Pseudoduganella dura: one gene and its partner. Each later gene encodes a partner of the first gene's protein in a complex. Links are inferred from orthologs where the notes say so. Each region holds a gene or a part of one and is shown in the gene's direction. Other genes may lie near its edges.

Region 1 (11,774 bases):
GGCATGTCGGTGATCATCAGCGCGCCGAGCAGCATCGTCGCGATCAGGGTCACCACGTAGGTCTCGAACAGGTCGGCCGCCATGCCGGCGCAGTCGCCCACGTTGTCGCCCACGTTGTCGGCGATCACGGCGGGATTGCGCGGATCGTCCTCGGGGATGCCGGCTTCCACCTTGCCGACCAGGTCGGCGCCCACGTCGGCGCCCTTCGTGAAGATGCCGCCGCCGAGACGGGCGAAGATCGAGATCAGCGAGGCGCCGAACGCCAGCCCGATCAGCGGCTTGATCACGTCATGGTGCGACAGGTTCGGCGCCGGGTAGGCGCCGCTGGCGAACGCGGTCAGCATCCAGTAGAACAGCGCCACGCCCAGCAGGCCCAGGCCGACCACCAGCAGCCCGGTGATCGCGCCGCTCTTGAAGGCCACGTTCAGGGCCTGGTTCAGGCCGATCGAGGCGGCCTGCGCCGTGCGCACGTTGGCGCGCACCGACACGTTCATGCCGATGAAGCCGCAGGCGCCGGACAGCACCGCGCCGATCAGGAAGCCCAGCGCCGTCTGCACGCCGAGCAGGTAGAAAATGGCAATGAGGAGGATGACGCCGACGATGGCGATGGTGCGGTACTGCCGCGCGAGGTAGGCGCCGGCGCCCTGCTGGATCGCCGCCGCGATCTCCTGCATGCGGGCGTTGCCCGCATCCTGCGCCAGGATCCAGCTGCGCGACCACAGCCCGTATATCACCGCGATGACGCCGCACGCCACCGCAAACCACAGACCTGCTGCCATATGTCCCCCTCTTGTGAACCAACGTTATCGAATTACGCAAACTTCATCACGCCGCGCGGGGCGGCAAACGAAACGATGCAAACGAAAACTGCGGCTGCGGCCAAAGGGGGCCGGCAAAAAAAACGGACCGCGCGGGTCCGTTTTTGAAATCTTATTCCGCCAGCGCGGCGAACGCGCGGTCGCGGATCTGGTCGACGGCGCCGACCCCCTCGATCTTGCGGTATTTCGGGGCTGCTGCGTCGCCCGACTTGGCCCACTCGTTGTAATAACCGAGCAGCACTTCGGTCTGGTTGTGGTACACCTCGAGGCGCTTCTTGACGGTCTCGGCCTTGTCGTCGTCACGCTGCACCAGCGGCTCGCCGGTGATGTCGTCGAGGCCTTCGACCTTCGGCGGATTGAACTTGACGTGGTACACGCGGCCGGAGCCCGGATGGCAGCGGCGGCCATCCATGCGTTCGATGATCTGCTCGTCCGGCACGTCGATTTCAAGCACGAAGTCGATCTTCACGCCGGCGTCCTTCATCGCGTCGGCCTGGGCGATCGTGCGCGGGAAGCCGTCGAACAGGTAGCCATTGGCACAGTCCGCTTCTTTCAGGCGATCCTTGACCAGGCCGATGATGATGTCGTCGGACACCAGCTGGCCGGCATCCATCACCGCTTTCGCGGCAATCCCCAACTCGCTGCCGGCCTTGATGGCGGCCCGCAGCATATCGCCGGTCGAGATCTGGGGAATGCTGTACTTTTCCTTGATGAAGTTGGCCTGGGTACCCTTGCCGGCACCGGGTGGTCCTAACAGAATGAGACGCATGAAGATTCCTAAAACGATTTTAATAATTTGATGGTACGTGTGTCAGTTGTGACGAAACTTACCACAAAACGCCGGCCCTACGCCACTTCGGGAGGCCGTTTGACATGCAAAAACGTCAAACGCTCAAGCGAAGTGAGCGCGGACCCGTTCCAGGTCTTCGGGGGTATCGACGCCGGGTGCCGGCGCCGCGTTGGTGACGTGCACGGCGATAGGATGGCCATGCCACAGCACGCGCAGCTGTTCGAGCGCTTCGATGCTCTCCAGCGGGGAGACTTCGAGCCGCGGATACGCCTGCAGGAAATCGTTGCGGTAGGCATACAGGCCGATGTGGCGCAACGGCAGGTAGCCGTCGGGCAGCGCGGCAGGACGAGACTGCGCCGCCTGTGCGAACGCGTCGCGCGCCCAGGGAATCGTGGCGCGGCTGAAATACAGCGCGCGGCCTGCCCGGTCCAGTACCACTTTGACCACGTTCGGATTGAACGCATCGGCCACCTCGTGCAGCGGATGCGCGCAGGTGGACATCGGCACATCGGCGCCGATGCGGGCGGCGCAGGCGGCCAGCAGCGCCGGGTCGATCAGCGGTTCGTCGCCCTGCAGGTTGACGACCACCGCCTGGGGCGGCAGGTCGAGGGCGCGCGCCACCTCGGCGATACGGTCGGTACCGGACGGATGATCGTCGCGCGTGAGCATCGCCGCGATGCCGTGCGCGGCGCACGCTGCCAGGATCGACGGGTGATCGGTGGCGACGATGATGCGGCCGGCGCCCGACAGCGCGGCGCGCTCGGCCACGCGCACGACCATCGGCTTGCCGCCAAGGTCGGCCAGCGGCTTGTCCGGCAGCCGGGTCGATGCCAGCCGCGCGGGAATGATGACGGTGAAGGTCACGGCAGCCGCCCGCTTATTCGACGGTGTCCTGCAGCGTGCGGGCCTCGTCGGCCCACATGATCGGGATGCCGTCGCGGACCGGATAGGCCAGGCGGTCGCCGCGGCAGATCATTTCCTGGGCTTTTTTATCGTATTCCAGCGGGCCCTTGCAAACAGGGCAGACCAGGATGTCAAGCAAACGTGCGTCCACGGCATTTCTCCACAATGTGTTCGATGAGCGCGGCATCGATCTGCGCGTTCACCGGAACGACCCACAGCCGGGGGTCGTTCCTCAGTTCTTCGATGTGCGCACATTTTACTGCATCCTTCTCGGTCATCAGGATCACTTCCGCCTCCACGTGCGCGAAGGGGCGGTCGAGAAAATCGTGATGATCGGGCAGCGGCAGTTCCTGGAACGCCAGCCCGGCATCGGCCAGCATGCGGAAGAAGCGCCCCGGGTTGCCGATGCCGGCGGCCGCCACCACGCGCCCGCGCCCGCCGATATGGCGCAGCGGTACGCGGTCGCGGCGGTCGCCGAGGCGTTCGGCGCAGTCGCCCGCCAGCACCATCTGCCAGGGGCGGCCGCCCACCCTGGCCGCCAGGCGCGGCGTCAGCGCCGGCGCATTGACCACGGTGACGTCGCGCCGGCGCGAAGGCGGTTCGCGCAGCGGCCCGGCCGGCAGGGTCCAGCCGTTGCCGACGCCCCGGCCATCGAACAGCACCACTTCGACATCGCGCTGCAGTGCATAGTGCTGCAGGCCGTCGTCGGTGACGATCACGTTCACTTCCGGGTGCGCGGCCAGCAGCGCCCTGCCCGCCTCGGCGCGGTCGCGGCAGACGAACACCGGGCAGGCGGCGCGGGTGGCGATCAGCACCGGCTCGTCGCCCGCCTCGGCAGGCGTGGACAGCGCGGTGACGGCGCGCGGCCCGGCGGGGCTTGTCCCGCCGCCCTTGCCGCCGAAGCCGCGCGAAATCACGCCCGGCGTCAGGCCCGCCGCGCGCAGCCGCTCGACCAGCCAGATCGTCAGCGGCGTCTTGCCCGTGCCGCCGATGAAGATGTTGCCCACCACGATCACGGGCACCGGCAGCCGGCTCGATTTCAGCACGCCGGCCCGGTACAGCCAACCGCGCAGGGCCGTCAGCGCGCGGAACAGCAGCGATACGGGATACAGCGCGCAAGCCAGCGGGCCGCGCCTGAGCCAGGCGCGGGTGAGGGTCGATTCGAGGTTCATTGGTCGCGAGTCAGTGGATCGGAAGCCGCCGGCCGTGGGCGAACGGGATGGCGTGACGGGCCACGCTTGTTTTCCACGCTTGTTTTCCACCCTTGTTTTCCACGCTTACTTGCCGGCCCCGGTCTGCGCCGCGAACGTCAGCTTGCCGAAACCGGCGATGCGCGCCGCCTCCATCACGTTGACCACCATCTGGTGCATCGCGAACTGGTCGGCATTGACCACGACCACCGGGTCGCTGCCCGGCTTCGCCGCCGCTTTCAGCACCGACGCCAGCCCGGCCACGTCGCGGAACGAGACCTGCTCGCCGTTGATCGTGTAGTTGCCCTTGGCATCGACCGTCACGTCGATCTGCTCCGGCTTTTCGGCCGCCTTCTGCGCATCGGCCGTGGGCAGCGTGATCTGCAGCTCGGTGAACTTGCTGTAGGTCGTCGTCACCATCAGGAAGATCAGGATCACCAGCAGAACGTCGATGAACGGGATCAGGTTGATCTCCGGGTCTTCCCGGCGCGCACCCTTGCGAAAATTCATGTGCCTTGCCCCCCTGTACCTGGACGCATGTGCGCGCTCACTGGCGCGCGCCGTGGACCACGTCGACGAAGCGCACGGCCTGCTGCTCCATCTGGATCACGTAGCCGTCCACCAGCGCGCGGAAGTGGCGGTAGAACACCAGCGTGGGCATCGCGATCGCCAGGCCGAAACCGGTGTTGTACAGCGCCACCGAAATGCCGTGCGCGAGCTGCGTGGGGTTGTTGCTGCCGGAGCCCGCGCCGAACAGTTCGATCATGCCGACCACCGTGCCGAACAGGCCCATCAGTGGCGCCAGCGAAGCGATCGTGCCCAGCGTCGTCAGGAAGCGCTCCAGCGTGTGGGCGACACCGCTGCCGGCTTCCTCGATCGATTCCTTCATCACCTCGCGCGGCGCGCTGACGTTGCGCAGCGCGGCGGACAGCACCACGCCCAGCGGCGAACTGGTCTCGAGCTTGCCGAGGATCTCGGGCGTGATGTTGCCGCTGCGGTAGACGCGCACCACCTCGTCGAGCAGGTTGGGTGGAATGATCCGGGCCTGCCGCAACGTCATCAGACGCTCGATGACCAGCGCGGTGGCAACGATGGAAGCGATCAGCAGCGGCCAGATCGGCCAGCCGGCGGCTTGAAAGATGGCGAGCAAAACGAACTCCTTGTAAAAGCGCAGACGCGCAATGTAGCGTGTTGCCGAGGTGGCGGCAAGTGTGGACAGGCACGATGTCCCCGCCTGGGACCCCGTGCGCGCCGCTGCGCCACCATCGCCTGCCATGTTTTGCACAAATTCTGTGGAAAAGACTGTGCGCAATGCCGACTCAACATTATAAGTCATTGATTTATAAGTAAAATACTTTGTAGCACATTTTTTGAGCAAAGGCTATGCCGCCAGCCGCCCGGGGTTCTTCACAACTTCTGTGGACAATATTGTTGGCAACGCTGCCGGCATGCATGCAAGTCGTTGTTTAAGCAGGTAATTTTCAATGTGCGCAAAATGCTTGCAGTACCGCGGCAAGACCCGTCCCGGGCAGGCGGCCTTCTGCACAGTAACTGTTGATAAGATTGTTGGCAAGGCACTCCGGAGATTGGAAAGTCTTTGATTTATAAGGATAAAATAACAAAGCTCAAAAATGAGGCAATGGCAGGAAATTGCCGGTTTTTTTGCTCGACTGGCCGGGCTGCTCTCCTTCTGCACAAAATCTGTGGACAATATTGTGCGCAATGCGGCTGGTAAGCCGCAACCCTGTTGATTCTTAAGGAAAAAACGTCAACGCCCAAAAATTAGGCAGACGCGGCGAAGACGATGCGGTTGCAGGTACCCCCGAAAAGATGGCCTTTCTGCACAGCTTGTGTGGATAAAATTGTGGGAAAGCAGGAAAATCGGAGCGCAACCCGTTGATTTTCCTGATAAATATTTTCGTGCGGAAATTTTTGGCAAGCGCCTGGAAGTTGTCCACGTTCCCCACAGATTCTGTGGATATCTTTGTGTGTAAGAATCTGCACTGTAGGGGAAGTCCTTGATTTGTAAGAATAATCTTACGCTGCCCACGAATGCGGCAATCGTTTTTATCCTTATAAATCAGCAGGTTGGAAATACACCTTGCTGTTTTAAGCGAGATATGACATAAGCATGACCGCTTGATGACTCTGTGGACAGAATCCGCGATGACTAACCGATGACTACCTTCGACCGCCCCGATTCAGCCCCCGGCCAGAGCGCCGTGATCACTGTCAGCGCGCTGAACCAGGCCGTCTCCCGGCTGCTGGAACGGTCTTTTCCATTGACCTGGATCGCCGGGGAAATTTCCAACTTCACGCGTGCCAGTTCCGGGCACTGGTATTTCACGTTGAAGGATGACGCCGCACAAGTGCGCGCCGTGATGTTCCGCGGCCGTGCCCAGTATGCCGGCTTCGTGCCGCGCGAAGGCGACAAGGTCGAGGTGCGCGCGCTGGTGACGCTGTACGGCCCGCGTGGCGACTACCAGATCAACGTGGAGGCGATCCGCCGCGCCGGCGTCGGCGCGCTGTTCGAAGCCTTCATGCGCCTGAAGGAGCGCCTGTCCGCGGCCGGCCTGTTCGACGAGGACCGCAAGCGCGCCCTGCCCCTGTTTGCCCGCACGATCGGCATCGTCACCAGCCCGCAGGCGGCGGCGCTGCGCGACGTGCTGACCGCCCTGCGCCGCCGCGCGCCGCACGTGAAGGTGGTGCTTTATCCCACGCTCGTGCAGGGCCAGCTGGCCGCCGAGCAGATCGCGCTGGCGATCCGCACCGCTTCGGCGCGCGCCGAGTGCGACGTGCTGCTGGTCTGCCGCGGCGGCGGCAGCATCGAGGACCTGTGGTGCTTCAACGATGAGGCGGTGGCCTATGCAATCGCCGAATGCGCCATGCCGGTGATTTCCGGCGTGGGCCACGAGACCGATTTCACGATCGCCGATTTCGCCGCCGACCTGCGCGCCGCCACGCCCACCGCGGCCGCGGAGCTGGCCGCCACACCGCGCGGCGACTGGCTTGCATCGTTGCGGGCCGACGCCACCGACCTGCACCGCGCGATGCGCCGCACGCTGAACGACGCCGCGCAAACGCTCGACCACCAGAGCCGCCGCCTGCTCAGCCCCACGGCGCGGATCCGCCAGCAGCGCCTGGCCCTGCTGGCGCTGTCGACGGCGCTGATGCATGCCACGCGCACACCCGTCAACCAGTCACGCCACGCGCTGGAACGCCTGGCCGGACGGCTGGCCGCGCAGCGACCGGACACGCGCGCCGCGCGGGCGCACCTGGGCGCATTGCAGCACCGCTGCGCCGTCAACATGGCCAGCCGCGTGCAGCGCGAACGCGAGGCGCTCGGCGCGCTGGCCGCGCAGCTCGAAATGCTGAACCCGCAACGCACGCTGGAGCGCGGCTACGCGATCATTGCCGACAGCAAGGGCGCGATCCTGCGCTCGCCGGCACAGCTGCAGCCGCGCCGCAAGCTGCGCGTGCGGCTGGCCGAAGGCAGTGCCGACATCACCGTGTCCGGGGTACAACCCACGCTTTAAAGTCGTTCTAGTATGTTAATCTTGCCTGTCGGTACACCCACGAGATAACAATTGAACAAACCAACAGCGCCAGCAGTGGCAGCCGGGCCTTCGACCCTGCTCGACGTCGCCCGGGAGGCGGGCGTCTCACCGTCGACCGTATCGCGCATCCTGAACGGCACGGCCCGCGTATCCGACGACAAGCGGCAAGCCGTGATGAAGGCCATCGCGCGCACCAACTTCGCGCCGAACCTGATGGCGCAGGGCCTGAAAAAGGGCCGCTCGCACACGATCGGCATCATCGTGCAGGACATCTCGTCGCCGTTCTTCGACGAGACGCTGCACGGCGTCGACGACGGCCTGAAAGGCACCGGCTATGCGTCCGTCATCGTCACCGGCCACTGGAGCGCGCTGGAGGAAGCGGACCGGATCCGGCTGCTGCTGGCGCGCAAGGTGGACGGCATCATCCTGCTCTCCGGCAACCTGCCGGACGAAGAATTGCTGCACTTCGCCACGCAGCGGCCGATCGTCGTTACCGGCCGCGCACTCGATGCGCCGAATGCGCTGGGCTTCACGATGGACAACGAGCATGGCGCCTACCTGGCCGTGCAGCACCTGATCGAACTGGGCCACCGCCGCATCGCGTTCGTGTCGGGGCCGCCCAGCCATGCGGATGCATCGAGCCGCCTGCGCGGCTACCGCAAGGCGCTGGAAGGCGCCGGCATCGCCGTCGACCCGGCACTGGTCGTAGAAGGCAACTTCCACGAGAACAGCGGCCTGATCGCGATCAACCACCTGTTCGAGACGCGCCAGGAGTTTTCCGCCGTGTTCGCGGCCAACGACCAGAGCGCCTATGGCGTGCGGCTGGCCCTGTATCGCAAGGGCGTGCGCGTGCCGGAAGACGTGTCGCTGGTGGGTTTCGACGACCTGCCCGGTTCATCGTTCACCACGCCGCCGCTGACCACGGTGCGCCAGCCGCTGTACGAGATCGGCCTGACCGCGATCACCGCGCTGCTGCGGCTGATCAGCGGCGACCGGGTGCCCACGCGCGTACCGCCGGTCGAACTGGTGATCCGCGAGACCACGCTGCCGCGCTGACGCGCCTTGCACGGCACGGCGGCCTGGCGCAGTTATCTGAAGCAAGCGGGAAAACGCAGTCGATCCGATATACGCGGTCGCGCAGGCTCACTATTCGAAAGGGTTTCGGCAGGGCGGCGGGGGACGCATTACAATGATGGGCGTTTTGAAAACGTTGATTCTTCAGTCCCCTCATAAGGAAATACACATGGAACATACTCTGCCTCCCCTGCCGTACGCCAAGGATGCCCTGCTGCCGCACATCTCGGCTGAAACGCTGGAATACCACTACGGCAAGCACCACCAGGCTTACGTCACGAACCTGAACAACCTGATCAAGGGCACCGAGTTCGAGAACCTGTCCCTGGAAGAAATCATCAAGAAATCCTCCGGCGGCATCTTCAACAACTCCGCGCAGGTGTGGAACCATACGTTCTTCTGGCACTGCATGGCACCGAACGCCGGCGGCGCGCCGACCGGCCCGGTGGCCGACGCGATCAACGCCAAGTGGGGTGCGTTCGACAAGTTCAAGGAAGAATTCTCCAAGTCGGCCGTCGGCAACTTCGGTTCCGGCTGGACCTGGCTGGTGAAGAAGGCCGACGGTTCCGTCGACATCGTCAACACGTCGAACGCCGCCACGCCGCTGACCACCGAGAACAAGCCGCTGCTGACCGTGGACGTGTGGGAACATGCGTACTACATCGACTACCGCAACGCGCGTCCGAAGTTCGTTGAATCGTGGTGGAACCTGGTCAACTGGGAATTCGTGAACCAGAACTTCGCCTGAATGTGACGTGCTCCGGTTCCGGGGCACGGTTCGGCAAACGGCCCGCCTCGCGCGGGCCGTGTCGTTTGATCGGGGCGTTGTTCGCATTCACTGTGTAATGCTTCAAGGAATGGAAATTTTTCAGCAAACTGGCCCGACTTCCCGCGAAAAGCGCCTTGATCAGCCATAACCTTCGTAGCGCGACCGCTTCGTGGCCCCCTCCCTTCCCCGCTTTGCCTTGATATAGATCAAAGCCCAACCGTCCCTCCTGATCGCATGCTGGCGGTTCGCATCGATTACATTGGCTGGCAGGCAGCACCGCGCCTTCCTGAACGCCTCGAACCCATTCCGCAACCATGCGGCAGGAGACCGACATGAACCAGTTCCCCCGCGATTTCCCGCACACCCTCACCGGTTTCGGCGGCGATCCGTCCCTGAACCAGGCCCAGCACCGGGAAGCCTGCAGGAAATGCCCGGTCATCCTGATGCACGGCAACGGCGGCAATTCGGTGCATCCCAAGTACGGCATGGTGATCATGAAAGGGTTCCTGAAGGAGGCCGGCTACCAGGATTGCGAGTTGTGGTGCTGCGATTACCTCGGCGAAAACAACGAGGCCGCGCCGATACCGGGCGTGCACCGCGACCACATCGACGCCGTTCGCGGCTTCATCGACGACGTGCGTGCCTACCTGGGCGTGGCCAGGGTGGATTTCATCGGCCACTCGCTCGGTTGCGGGATGGTCAACGGCTACCTGCGGGGGCTGCAGCCGGACGGCCAGTGGAACAGCGCCGACCACCGCCTGCATGCGGCCGGAACCTTCGTCAGCCTGGCCGGCGCCCAGTACGGTCTCGGACAGTTCAGTTCGGACGAATTCCGCACGGGCGGCGAATTCGAAACGCTGTCGCATCAATTTCGCGACGTATCCAGCGACGACACCCCGTCCGGCAGCAGCGACAGCTCGGCACAGATCGCGCCGATCGACGCATGGAAGGTCGCCACGTCGCTGGACGACGACCTCGTCAATTATGTCGCCGTGATCGCGCGCGGCGACTTCGTCGACCAGCAGCATCGCGACACGAGCCGGCGCCACGGCGCCCATCTCAACCTGGTGCGCGACCTTGGCGCCGGGCTCGGCGGCCATGAAAAGGTCATCAAGAGCCAGGCCGTGTTCGACGCGTTCAAGGGTTACCTGAACCGCTATCCGCCCATCCCGCCGGTGACGTTCACGGTCGACAGGAACAGCGGCAACTACGGCACGAACCTGCAGGTCACCGTCACGGTATCGCCGCCCGGTGCCACGGTCGCCTATACCGCCCGCCGCGTCACGAAAGCCGTGACGGCGGGCTACCTCGCCGAGTCGGTGGCCGAAACGCTGGAAGGCGCGCTGCCGCACAACGGCACGCTGACACTGGCCCATGACGGCGCCTGGGACGTGCGCTTCTCGTCAGGCACCGGCGACGCGCTCGAACGCGCGTACGGCGTCAACGCAGCCATCCCGAACCTGACCATCGTTACACCGGAAAACCCGCCCTTCCAGGTCAGCCTGGAAGTGGTGACCAGCACCGACAAGGGAACGGTGTACTACAGTACCGACAAGGTGGGCTGGCTGGCGCAGTCCACGGTCTTCATCCGCGAAACCGCCACGCTGCATTTCATCGCGATCGATGCCGATGGCCTGGCGTCGCCCATCGTGTCGCGCTCGTTCCTGAAGAAGCCGGTGGAATTCGTGAAGGCCACGCTGACGGAGCATTTCCTCGCGCACCGGCTCGACGTGGGTGAATACGTCGACCTGACGGTGGAACTCGGCGGCAATGCCGTGATCACACTGTATTTCATCGACAACGACTGGGTGCGCGATCCCGACACGCCCGAAGTGGCGCCCGAGCCGCCGGGCATCACGCTGTCGGACGATTCCGGCGTCAAGACCGGGCCGTTTACGCTGACCGTGGCCGCGCACCATGCCACCGATGCGGCGCCGGCCATTCATTACACGCTCGATGGTTCCACGCCGACCCGCCGCTCGCGCGGCTTCACGTCGCCGGGGCGAATCGTGTTCGATACGGCCGGCACGAAAACACTGAAATGCCGTGCCCGCGACGCGGCGGGCAACTGGTCCGACACGGTAACCAGGACCTACCGGCTGGAGTTCGGCCACCAGCCTCCGGCGATCCGGTGCGACAGGCCCGGCGGCGTTTACGGACGCGCGTTCCATACCGTGATCTCCGGCCCCGACGAGCATGCCATCGTGTACTACACCGAAGACGGCTCCGACCCCGCCGATGGCCGGAACCCGGGCAGGAAATCCTTCGAAGGCAGCAAGCGCTTCCACATCCGCGGCAATGGTCCGCATGCGATCCTGTGCCATGCGAAGGACGGCGCCGGCGGCGAGACCGCCGGCGCCTTCGGCTGGCGGATCGACGATCACCGGTATCCGGAAACCCGGATCGCGCCATCGGCCGGCGGCAGCTTCGTCGACGGGGTCCGCATCGAACTGGAAGCCGCCGGACCGTGCGCATGGACCCGCTACACGCTCGACGGCAGCGAACCGTCGGACACCAACGGTGAAACCTATACGGCGCCGATCCTCCTCGACCGCTGCGCGCGCCTGCGCTTTCGTTCGATGGGCCCGGCGGGGCAGCTGGAACCGGTGCGCAGCGCGGACTTCATCGTGACCCGGCACCCGGACCAGCTGGCATTCGACAGCGACCCGCGGC
Region 2 (11,768 bases), 640 kb from region 1 along the record:
TGGCCGACAATCAGCACGCCTTGGTACGGGGCATAAAAATACGGTGCATATAACACTAAATATATTAAATCAGAAATGACTATTACGACCTGAACTACAATTGCATCATGTTGATGGCCAGTGCCACGACGCACACGCTGACCATCAGCCCGTCGAGCAACCGGCTGGTGAGCACTACGGGCCCGGCACCGGCCAAGTCGAACACCTACGACGCTGCCGGCAACCTGCTGAACGACGGTACGATCCAGTACGGGTATAGCCCACGCGGGCGGCTGATCAAGGTGACCAACGGCAGTACTGTCATGCAGTCCCGTTACAAAGGCCTCGGCCAGCGGGTCGAGAAAAGCAACGGCGACGTGTTCGTGTACGACGAAGAAGGCCCCCTGATCGGCGAGTACAGCAAGAGCACGGGCCGGATGCAGCGCGAAATCGTCTATCTGGGCAATGAACCGGTAGCCCTGCTGACGCAGACCGTGACCGGCACGGCACCGAGCCAGGTGTTCACGCCGAACGTGTTCTATATCTACAACGATCACCTGGGCACGCCGCGTGTGATCACGCAGGCGACCGACAATGCGATCCGCTGGCGCTGGGATGACGCCGATCCGTTCGGGTTGCAGCCGCCGAACGAGAACCCGAGCGGGTGTGCTGACGTTCAACCTTCGCATGCCGGGGGACAACTACATCAGGCACGAAAAAGAAAGTAAAAGCTTCAATCGGAGAAAACCATGCTGTCGTATGTGATTGTTTTTGTGCTTGCGGCTAGTCTGACGTTTGTCTTTGAAAAGTACGTCAAGAACGCGTGGTTCGTTCTGCCTTTGACGGCATTCTGCGCCGCAGCTCTCTTTCAAGTTTTCGTATTTCTGCAACTCGGGCATATTGATCCATTTTTTTTAATTGGATTCCTTATGTCTTTCCTGATTGCGCTTTCGGCGACAGCAGTGATGCTTCTGATTATCAGGAAGTTGCGTGCCAAAATGACCAAGCGTAACTCATAATTTACAAAAGAAAGCGTCGGATAGCCGCGTGCTATCTGATTCTTGCCGAGAACGAGCTTAGGTTGTTGCATAGTGATTGACTTCTAGTATTGCAGGCCTTCATATGACAAAGAAAGATGTGCTGAATATCAAGTCAAGTGATGGGAGCGCACTTCATATCGAAGTACGATCTCTTGCGGATAAAGATTTCGATGGACCAGATTTCCGTAATGCAGATCTGCGAGGCGCACAATTGGAGGGTGCAAATTTTTGTGATGCAGTACTCGACCACGCAAACCTTAATGGGGCTGACTGTTGGACTGCCACATTCTACCGTTGTAGCATGAAGAATGTGAGTATGAAATCTGGGATATTTAGTGGTGCAGACTTTCAGTATGCTCAATTGATAAGTGCCGATCTTCGGAATGGAGATTTTTCCAATGAAAATGGAATATATGGCGCGGATTTCTCGAACGCTAATTTGGTCAATGCGATGTGGGAAGGCGCAAAATTTAGCGGTTGCAAATATAATGGAAATACAGTATTTCCTGACGGCTTCGATCCCTTGGTTGAAGGAATGATATTCAACGATGTGGTTTGAATTGGAATGTTCGTCGAAAGAACGATAGCTGCAATGAAATAAAGGCGATTTAAGGGTTTGATGGTTTCGATATTGTTAAGCACCGCAATTGTAGTTTTGACAGGTGCTGTAGCAGTGCTTTTTAAACCAACCGCTTTCGCCGTGATCGCATCTTGGTTCACGTGCCGGAAGCAATGGCGTGGACTGTGTAAACGCTGAAGGCCGCTGCGGCACGGGAGATCTGAAGGTATCGCATCGGTCAGTGGGGAAAATAGTGGTGGTAATTACAGGGTAGCTGGAATCAACCGCGTCATGACGGATACATAATTGCTCGAAAAATTGTGTATTCGCTCAGTTTCGTGCGAGCATGTTTGCATCGCCCAGCTACATGCAGATAAAACGTGAGTCTCAGCCACATCTTACGATTGCCGACATCCCGCCCTGTCTACGCGCTCGCTGTCATCGCCGCCCTCCCGGTCGTCGCGCTCAGGGCCTTCGGCTATGTTTTCTTCCTGAACTCCACGTCCAGCTGGGCGATCGTGCCGGCGCTTTCACTCATCGGCCTGCTGCTGATTTCGTTGAACGTGTCTTCACTGCCCAGGGCGCAAGATGTGGAACCGCAGGGCTCCTGGTCGGCTGTTACGTGGCCAGCCTCTGCTGGAACGGATGGTGGACGGTGATGCAGCGGCTCGCCGACGGGGGCAATGCGTTATTCGAGATCGGGGAAGCCGTCCTGATCGCCCTGCTGGCCGTGCAGTGCTGGTTTCCCCGCCAAGAGACGTAATAAACGCCGTACTGCCGTTCAACGGAAGACGGCTGCAGGGGCTCAGGCCCCCGTCGCCACCGGCCGTTCCGCCGAAGCGCACCACTCCGACCACGAACCCGGATACAGCGCGGCACCCGGCAAGCCGGCCACTTCCAGCGCCAGCAAATTGTGGCAAGCCGTCACGCCCGAGCCGCACTGCATCACGGCTGCGGCAGGGGAGGCGAACAGCGGCGCGAACTCTTCCTTCAGCTGCGCGGCGGGCTTGAACGTGCCGTCGGCCTGCAGGTTGTCCTTGAAGAACCGGTTCTTCGCGCCGGGGATGTGGCCGCCGACCGGGTCGATCGTTTCATTCTCGCCGCGGAAGCGGTCATTGGCGCGGGCGTCGACCACGGTGAATGCCCCCGTGGCCAGGTTCGCCACCACATCCTCCACCGACACCGCGCGCGTCAGCGCAGGCCGTTCGGCGATCGAGCCGGCGGGACGGACCGGCGCCGGTTCCGTCGTCAAGGACTGGCCCGCGGCCTGCCATGCCGGCAGGCCGCCATCGAGCACGGCCACGGCTTCATGCCCCACCGACCGCAGCAGCCACCACAGCCTTGCCGCATACATGCCGCCGTGCGCGTCGTAGGCCACCACCTGGCTGTCGTCATCGATGCCGAAGCGGCGCAGCGTGGCGACCAGCGCCGCACGGTCCGGCAACGGATGCCGGCCGCGGAACGTGTCGCCGGTGCCGGTCTTCGGGCCCGACAGGTCGTCGTCGATGCTGGCGAACTGCGCGCCGGGAAGGTGCCCGGCGGCGAACGCTTCGCGGCCGAAGGCCGGATTCATCAGGTCGTGGCGGCAGTCCAGCACGAGCCATTTCGGGTCGTCGACATGGCTGGCCAGGGTGGCGGCATCGATCAGGGTGCTATGCATACGGTCTCCTCAAACTTCGCTGGCAATCGGATCCGTCGCGGCAACGGCCTTGCCGCGCTCGGTGCTCTTCGTATTGTAGAACGTGGCGGCGCTGCCGGAGGCGAGGATGATGGCGATGCCCAGCCAGCTGTGCCAGTCGAACGTGTCGGCAAACACCAGCACGCCCCAGATACTGGAAAACACGATGCCGGTGTATTGCAGGTTGGCGACGACCAGCGTGTTGCCGAGGCGATACGCGCGCGTCATCGTGATCTGCGCGGCCGTCGCGAACAGGCCGATGCCCAGCAGCAGCAGGAAGCCGTGGCCCGTGTTCAGCGAATGGAAGACCACCGGGCCGCCGCCGGCTTCGGCCACGTGGCCGCCCAGGCCGGCCACCACGTTCATCAACGCGAAATAGAACACCACGCGGTATTCGGGCTCGCCGGCCAGGCCCAGCTTGCGTACCTGCATGTAGGCCATCGCCGTCAGCACCGACGAGCCGATGGCGATCAGCGCATACACCAGCTGGTCGGACTGGAAGGCGGGCTGCAGCAGCAGCACCACGCCCACGAAGCTCATCGCCACCGCCACCAGCAGTGGCCAGGCGATCCTGTTCTTGGCATGCCACCAGCCGTGCGCGAACAGCCAGACGGCGATCCAGATCGGCGACAGATAGTTCAGCGTCATCGCGGTGGCCAGCGGCAGCTTGGCGATCGAGAAGAACCACAGCCACAGCGAGATCACGCCGATCACGCTGCGCCACAGGTGGCCCATGCCGAAGCGGGTCTTCAGGGTGCCGCCCTGGATCAGCACGAGCGCCAGCAGCACCGTCACGCCGACGATCCCGCGGTACATCACGATCTCCGAGGTGGAGAACATGTCCGAGGCGAGCTTCACGCACACGCCCATGGCGGCAAACAGGAAACTGGCGAACAACATCCACAGCGATTGCATTAAAACTTCCTTCCCGGAAAAATTCGAGGGGACAGTCCGTTGCGATCCGGATCTGTCCCCTCGATGATTGATTTTATTTTATACGGCGATCTTACTTCGGTACCACTCGTGGAAGTGCTGCATGCCGTCCTCCATCGGGCTCTGGTACGGCCCCGCATCCGATGTGCCGCGATCCAGCAGGATCTTGCGGCCGGCGTCCATCCGCTGCGCGATTTCGTCGTCCTCGACGCACGTTTCCATGTAGGCCGCGCGTTCCGCGTCGACGAATTCGCGCTCGAACAGCACGATCTCTTCGGGGTAATAGAACTCCACCACGTTTTTGGTGCGGTTCGGGCCTTCCGGCCACAGCGTGGACACCACGAGCACGTGCGGATACCACTCCACCATGATGTTCGGATACAGCGTCAGCCAGATCGCGCCGTACGGCGGCGCCTCGCCGTTGCGGAACTTCAGCACCTGTTCATGCCAGCGCTGGTACACATCGGAGCCGGATTTCTGCAGGCCGCGGTTGACGCCCACCGTCTGCACCGAATAGTCGGCGCCGAATTCCCAGCGCAGGTCGTCGCAGGAAACAAAGCCTCCCAGGCCGGGGTGGAAGGGTTCGACGTGGTAATCCTCGAGGTAGACCTCGATGAAGGTCTTCCAGTTGTAGTCGCAGTAGTGCACTTCCACGTGATCGAGCATGTAGCCGGTGAAGTCCAGGTCTTTTGTGACCGACATGTCCTTCAGCTTGTCCATCACGTTGAAGCCGTTCTGCTCGAACAGCAGGCCGTTCCAGCTTTGCAGCGGGGCTTTCGGCAGGTTCAGGCACGGCGTTTCCGGGAAATGCGGCGCGCCGATCAGTTCCCCTTTCAGGTCGTAGGTCCAGCGGTGCAGCGGACAGACGATCGTGCTGGCATTGCCGCGCCCATTGAACATCAGCGCCTGCCGATGACGGCACACGTTCGACAGCAGTTCGATGCCGTTCGCGTTACGAACCAGCATGCGGCCTTCGTTTTCCGCGGCGAGCGTCGCAAAATCGCCGGCATTCGGTACCATCAGTTCATGGCCCACGTAACGGGGGCCATCCTGGAACAATTGCTGCATTTCACGCCGCAGAAGCGCTTCGTCAAAATAGACGTGGACCGGAAGTTGCGCATTCGAGCGCGCGAGCCTGGCGTGGGTACCCAGATCGGACATCCCAACCCCCCTTAATTTAAAGTACGGCAACCAAGAAGAGACAGAATCCGCAAAGACCTGAATTCAAAGTATGAGAACGGTATTTCGGACAGAACCGGAGATTATAGCCCGACTGGCATAGTTCTGCCGATAAATCTTCGTTCCATCCCCCGCGGTGCCCGGCATTGTGCCCGGTTTCGATTCCCGGTGGAGTCCGCCTGGTCATTGTGGACAGGCGCAGCTCTTGCAACGTGCAGCCGTTATGCAGGGGCAGGGCGGCGGAACGCGAAGGGCCAGGCTTGCATGGCTGTACCGTTTCGCAAGCGCTGGGCACGTTCCACGAATTGAATGCTTCACTCGCTGCTTTACGCCGTGTTCCACCAATTGCAACATGCCAAGCCCGGCCGGGTTGCCATTTTGGACCGTCCGCGACACTTTGTTCTAAAATAACGGGCTACACTGGCGATTGAGTCCAATTTACGTACCATGGTCAAACAAATTAACGGCGCAAACGACGCGGCTTCGAACACCGCGCCCGCTTCCTTTGAGGAAGCGATGGCCGAGCTCGCGCAGCTCGTCACGCAGATGGAATCCGGGCAGCTGCCGCTGGAGGCGTCGGTTGCCGCCTATGCGCGCGGTTCCGAACTGGTGAAATATTGCGCGGGCCAGCTGGACAAGGTCGAATCGCAGGTCAAGATCCTGGAAGGCGACATGCTCAAGCCCTTCGCCGACGGCGACGAGGGCGCGCCATGACGGAAACGTTCGAAGCGGTCACGTTCCAGGACTGGATGCGCGGCGTGCAGGCGGGCATGGAGGCGGATATGTCCGCCTACCTGCCGGCGGCCGAAGCGGCGCCCGCGAAGCTGCACGAGGCGATGCGCTATGCGCTGCTGGGCGGCGGCAAGCGGGTGCGCCCGCTGCTGGTGTATGCGGCCGGCGCGCTGTTCGGCGCGGATGCGGCGGCCCTGTCGCGCGCCGCCGCCGCCGTGGAAATGATCCATGCGTATTCGCTGGTGCACGACGACATGCCGTGCATGGACGACGACGACCTGCGCCGCGGCAAACCCACCGTGCACGTGGCCTACGACGAGGCGACGGCGCTGCTGGTCGGCGACGCGCTGCAATCGCAGGCGTTCACCGTGCTGGCCGGCTGTGAAAACGTGCCACCGGCGCGGCTGCTGGCGATGGTGCGGCTGCTGGCCGATGCCGCCGGCTCGGGCGGCATGTGCGGCGGCCAGGCCATCGACCTGGACAGCGTAGGCATCAGCCTCACGCTCGAACAGCTGGAACGCATGCATCAGCTCAAGACGGGCGCGCTGCTGCGCGCCTCGGTCGTGCTGGGCGCGCTGGCCGGCAAGAGCCTGGACGATGCCGAGCTGCACGCGCTGCATGCCTACAGCCGCGCTATCGGCCTGGCATTCCAGGTGGTGGACGATGTGCTCGATGCAACGGCCGATTCGGCCACCCTGGGCAAGACGGCCGGCAAGGATGCGGCCGACAATAAACCCACCTACGTCTCGATCCTGGGGCTCGACGAATCGGTCGCCCTGGCCGAACAACTGCGGCGCGAAGCCCATGCGGCCCTTGCCGCCTTCGGCGACGACGCACTGCGCTTACGCGAACTCGCGGACCTGATCGTGCAGCGGAAGGCATAAATGAAACTCCTTGAAACCATCAACAACCCGGCCGACCTGCGCAAGCTGCCGCGCACCCAGCTGACGCCGCTGGCCGACGAGCTGCGCAGCTTCCTGCTCGATTCCGTGTCGAAGACGGGCGGCCACCTGTCGTCGAACCTGGGCACCGTCGAACTGACCGTCGCACTGCATTACGTATTCAACACGCCGCACGACCGCATCGTGTGGGATGTGGGCCACCAGACCTACGCGCACAAGATCCTCACCGGCCGGCGCTGCCAGTTCCACACGCTGCGCCAGTTCGACGGCATCTCCGGCTTCCCGCGCCGCGTGGAAAGCGAATACGACACGTTCGGCACCGCGCACTCGTCCACGTCGATCTCCGCCGCGCTGGGCATGGCGCTGGCCGCCAGGATCAAGGGCGAGCAGCGGCATGCCATCGCCGTGATCGGCGACGGCTCGATGACCGCCGGCATGGCGTTCGAGGCGCTGAACAACGCCGGCGTGGAAGAAGACTGCAACCTGCTGGTGATCCTGAACGACAACGACATGTCGATCTCGCCGCCGGTGGGCGCGCTGAACCGCTACCTGGCGCGGCTGATGTCCGGCCAGTTCTATGCGGCGGCGAAAAATGTCGGCAAGTCGGTGCTGCCGGCGCCGATGCTGGAACTGGCGAAGAAGCTCGAAGAGCATGCCAAGGGCATGGTGGTGCCGGCCACGATGTTCGAGGAATTCGGCTTCAACTACATCGGCCCGATCGACGGCCACGATCTCGATTCGCTGATCCCCACGCTGCAGAACATCCGCAACCTGAAGGGGCCGCAGTTCCTCCACGTGGTGACCAAGAAGGGCCAGGGCTACAAGCTGGCCGAGGCCGAGCCGGTGCTGTACCACGGCACCGGCAAGTTCAACCCGGCCGAGGGCATCAAGCCGGCCACCGCGCCGGCCAAGATGACGTACACGGAGGTGTTCGGCAACTGGCTGTGCGACATGGCGGCCGCCGACAAGCGCCTGGTCGGCATCACGCCGGCGATGCGCGAAGGCTCCGGCATGGTGCGCTTCCATGCCGAATACCCGGACCGCTATTTCGACGTGGGCATCGCTGAGCAGCATTCCGTCACGTTCGCCGGGGGGCTGGCCTGCGAAGGCCTCAAGCCGGTGGTGGCGATCTATTCGACATTCCTGCAGCGCGCCTACGACCAGCTGATCCACGACGTGGCGCTGCAGAACCTGGACGTGACGTTCGCGCTCGACCGCGCCGGCCTGGTGGGGGCCGATGGCGCCACGCACGCCGGCAACTACGACCTGGCGTACCTGCGCTGCATTCCGAACATGGTGGTGATGGCGGCGTCGGACGAGAACGAATGCCGCCAGATGCTTACGACCGCGTACCAGTATCCGGGCCCGGCCGCCGTGCGCTACCCGCGCGGCGCCGGCATCGGCGCGGCCATGTCGACGGCGCTGACGACGATCGAGCTGGGCAAGGGCGAACTGCGCCGCCAGGGCGAACGCGTGGCGATCCTCGCGTTCGGCGCGATGGTGGCGCCGTCGCTCAAGGCCGGCGAGCAGCTCGACGCCACGGTGGCGAACATGCGTTTCGTGAAGCCGCTGGATGTGGCGCTGGTGAAGGAACTGGCCGCGTCGCACGACTATCTCGTCACGGTGGAAGAGGGCTGCGTGATGGGCGGCGCCGGTGCCGCCGTGGCCGAAGCACTGGCCGAAGCGGGCATCGTCAAGCCGCTGCTGATGCTGGGGCTGCCGGACAAGTTCATCGATCACGGCGACCCGGCCAAGCTGCTGGCCAGCGTCGGACTGGATGCGGACGGCATCGCCAGGTCGGTCAAGGCGCGCTTCCTGGGCGGCGAACCGCGGCTGGTGGTCAGCAACGGCTGACCGTGATCGCCACCGGCGATGTTTGTCCGGCAAACACGACAGAACGGCGCCGCGGCGCCGTTTTTATTTGTCATCGACATGTGCTCGACCGGCAGCCGGGTGCCCCGGTTACTCGCGGCAAGTTGAAACATTGCCGTTCGGTTAAGTGGGCTGCAATAATCAGCCGCCCGAATGGCTGGCTTACCCCCTCTTTTACTTTTTCCTGTAGCATACCGACTTTCGTCTACGCAAAACGTTGACGAAAATCAAAGCAAGGCTTGTGGCACATCATGGCACGCAAGCCGGTATTCATATTGGGCGGGGAAACACGGTATCTGTTCTCATGTCCACCTTTCGGGAGACGGAATGGGAGCAGGGCGCCCACCTGTCCGGCGCACCACTCGCCTGGTCGCGCTGGCTTGCATCATTGCCGCAGCGAGCGCCATGGCGGCCGAAGCGCTGCGCTGGAGCCACGGCACACGGCAGGTCGAGCGGCCCGCCGTCGCCACGGTCGCCGCACCAAAATCCATTACCTTGAGCGAAGTCAGCCGGGCCATCATCCCGATGCCGCGCGGCGTGCCATCCGCCCACGCGAGCGCGCTGGCCGCGCTGCCCGGCGGAAAACTCGTGTCGTTCTGGTGGGCCGGCAGCCGCGAAAGCGGGCCGGATGTGAAAGTCTATGCATCGCGCTGGGTCAACGGCGCGTGGAGCGACAACTGGGTGGTGGCCAGCCGCGAATCGCTGGGCCAGGCACTCGGTTACGGCATACGGCGCATCGGCAACCCGGTGGCCTGGACCGCGCCCGACGGTACGCTGCACCTGTACGTGGTGGCCACCGGCCTGGGCGGCTGGGCCGCCGCGCGCATCGTGCAGCTGCTGTCGCACGATGACGGCGCCAGCTTCACCGTGCGCCGCGTGCTGCCGATGTCGCCGCTGTTCAACACCAGCACGCTGGTGCGCACGGCGCCCGTGGCGCTGGCCGACGGCGGCTGGTGGCTGCCTGTCTATTTCGAAATCGGTAACAAGTACCCGATGCTGATGGCGTTCGATGCCGGCGGCGAGCCGCGGCGCATCGCCCGGATCGGCAGCGGCACCTCGTCGCTGCAGCCGGCGATCGTGCCGGTATCGGCGACCGAAGTGCGGGCCTGGATGCGCGACGCGGGCGAGGGCCAGCGCGTGCAGCAGGCGATCAGCCGGGACGGCGGGGCGAGCTGGGAAGACCTGGCGCCCACGCAACTGGCGAACCAGAGCACCTCGCTGGCGGCGCTGCGCCTGTCCAGCGGGAGCTTCCTGATGCTGTACAACCATGTGGCGGCGGGCGGCTCGGACCGCAACGTGCTGTCGCTGGCGCTGTCGACCGATGCGCGCACGTGGCGCCCGCTGGCCGACATCGTCAGCGGCAAGCCGGGCGACGAGTTCTCCTACCCGACGATGCACCAGGTGGGCGACAAGCTGCACATCACCTATACGCACCAGCGGCGGTCGATCGCCCATCACCTGCTGCGCATCACCCCTGGAAAGGACCGGTTATGACCCTGCCCGATCTCGCCTTGCAGATCGTCTATGGAAAAGTGGCGTGGGCGCTGGTGCTGGTGGCGATGCTGGCCGCGTTTGCGGCCCGCTTTCTGAACGCATATGTGCCAGCTTCCCTGCACGGGTCCGCGCCCCGGCGCCAGGGCGCGGCGGCCGCCGCCGTCATCGTGCTGGCGTCGCTGCCGGGCGAATGGTCGCCGGCCTGGTGGCTGACACTGGCCTTCCAGTATCCCAGCGGCCTGCTGGCGGGCTGCGCGCTGATGTCGCTCCTCGCGGCGCGCCGGCAGGAGCCGGCTCCCCGATTCATGCTGCCGCTGGCCGTGGCGCTGCCGCTCGTGCTGATCGGCGTGGTGCTCTACCTGGATACGTTCGGGGTGGTGGCACTGGGCCTGTACTATGGCGGCTTTGGCGCCGTCGGGGCGCCGCTGCTGGGCTGCTGCGCGATCGCGGCATGCGCGTTCGCCATCTTCCGCGGCCATGCCGTGCAGCCGGCGCTGGCGCTGATGACGGGCCTGTTGCTGCATGCGCTGCTGCGCCTGCCGACGGGGAACCTGTGGGACGCGCTGCTCGATCCGCTGCTGTGGTCATGGGCGCTGGTCTCGTCCGTCGTTGCCGGCATGCGCCAGGCCGCCGGTGCCCGCATGCCCGCACTGGAGCCGGGCCACGAACCCGCACCCGAGCCGGCAATGGCAACCGCACTGGCCACCCCGCCGGTGCCGGCCGCCGTCATCGAACAACTTCAAACCGTCAGGGAGTAATACGTGGTACAGAACAAGTGGTACATTCATCCGGTGATCGCCGTGGCGGTCCTCATCAATGTGTTCGTGATGGGCCTGGCGATCGCGTGGTCCGGCGACCAGGCGGCGCTGTGGCGCCTGCTGGTGGAAGACGGCATCGTCGAATGGATGCAGTTCCTGTGCTTCGCGGTCACGTCGGGCCTGCTGGCCTTCGCCGCGGTCGAGCACTGGCAGCGCGGGCGCAGAGTGGACCTGGTGCTGCTGGCGCTGGCCGGCCTGGCCGGTATCGTGGCGCTGGCCGCGCTGGAGGAAATCAGCTGGTTCCAGCGCATCCTGAACATCGCCACGCCCGAATACTTCGCCCACAACAACCGCCAGGGCGAGACCAACCTGCACAACCTCGCCATCGGCGAGAAGGGCAGCATCCACAAGACGATCCTGCTGAAGATCATCGCCATCGTCGGCCTCACGCACAACATCGTGCTGCCGCTGCTGGCGCGCAAGCGCCCGGCGATCCGCGACTTCGTCGAGAAATTCGGCCTGTATCTGCCGCCGCTGTCGGCATCGGTGATCTACATCGTGCTGGTGGCCATTTCCCACCTGGTGATCGATCACCCGCGCAAGGGCGAGCTGGGCGAGATGTTCGGTGCCGTGCATTACCTG

Evidence for each region.
Region 2: the proteins of xseA (region 1) and GJV26_RS09130 are in contact, whole or in part, in a cryo-EM structure (PDB 8TXR), measured with the Escherichia coli proteins. The link is inferred for Pseudoduganella dura from one-to-one orthologs.

The regions. Positions count from the first base shown.
Region 1 is NZ_WNWM01000002.1:1,424,173-1,435,946, forward strand. Bases 5,084-8,057 are described here. They hold xseA (exodeoxyribonuclease VII large subunit), read left to right. Parts: upstream 5,084-5,878; coding sequence 5,879-7,237; downstream 7,238-8,057. Other genes in these bases: GJV26_RS06435 (LacI family DNA-binding transcriptional regulator), read left to right, coding at 7,289-8,057. Outside these bases: GJV26_RS06395 (sodium-translocating pyrophosphatase), read right to left, coding at 1-779; adk (adenylate kinase), read right to left, coding at 931-1,587; kdsB (3-deoxy-manno-octulosonate cytidylyltransferase), read right to left, coding at 1,711-2,472; GJV26_RS06410 (Trm112 family protein), read right to left, coding at 2,486-2,662; lpxK (tetraacyldisaccharide 4'-kinase), read right to left, coding at 2,643-3,683; GJV26_RS06420 (ExbD/TolR family protein), read right to left, coding at 3,789-4,211; GJV26_RS06425 (MotA/TolQ/ExbB proton channel family protein), read right to left, coding at 4,249-4,851; more of GJV26_RS06435, read left to right, coding at 8,058-8,314; sodB (superoxide dismutase [Fe]), read left to right, coding at 8,502-9,080; GJV26_RS06445 (chitobiase/beta-hexosaminidase C-terminal domain-containing protein), read left to right, coding at 9,434-11,774. UniProt on the Escherichia coli protein: Bidirectionally degrades single-stranded DNA into large acid-insoluble oligonucleotides, which are then degraded further into small acid-soluble oligonucleotides.
Region 2 is NZ_WNWM01000002.1:2,068,657-2,080,424, reverse strand. What follows is about bases 4,481-7,448. They hold GJV26_RS09130 (exodeoxyribonuclease VII small subunit), read left to right. Parts: upstream 4,481-5,815; coding sequence 5,816-6,082; downstream 6,083-7,448. Other genes in these bases: dxs (1-deoxy-D-xylulose-5-phosphate synthase), read left to right, coding at 6,985-7,448; GJV26_RS09125 (polyprenyl synthetase family protein), read left to right, coding at 6,079-6,984; GJV26_RS09135 (aromatic ring-hydroxylating oxygenase subunit alpha), read right to left, coding at 4,481-5,350. In the rest of the region: GJV26_RS09160 (RHS repeat protein), read left to right, coding at 108-707; GJV26_RS09155 (hypothetical protein), read left to right, coding at 729-998; GJV26_RS09150 (pentapeptide repeat-containing protein), read left to right, coding at 1,102-1,578; GJV26_RS09145 (sulfurtransferase), read right to left, coding at 2,384-3,238; GJV26_RS09140 (DMT family transporter), read right to left, coding at 3,248-4,171; more of GJV26_RS09135, read right to left, coding at 4,250-4,480; more of dxs, read left to right, coding at 7,449-8,856; GJV26_RS09115 (sialidase family protein), read left to right, coding at 9,202-10,368; GJV26_RS09110 (hypothetical protein), read left to right, coding at 10,365-11,126; GJV26_RS09105 (hypothetical protein), read left to right, coding at 11,130-11,768. UniProt on the Escherichia coli protein: Bidirectionally degrades single-stranded DNA into large acid-insoluble oligonucleotides, which are then degraded further into small acid-soluble oligonucleotides.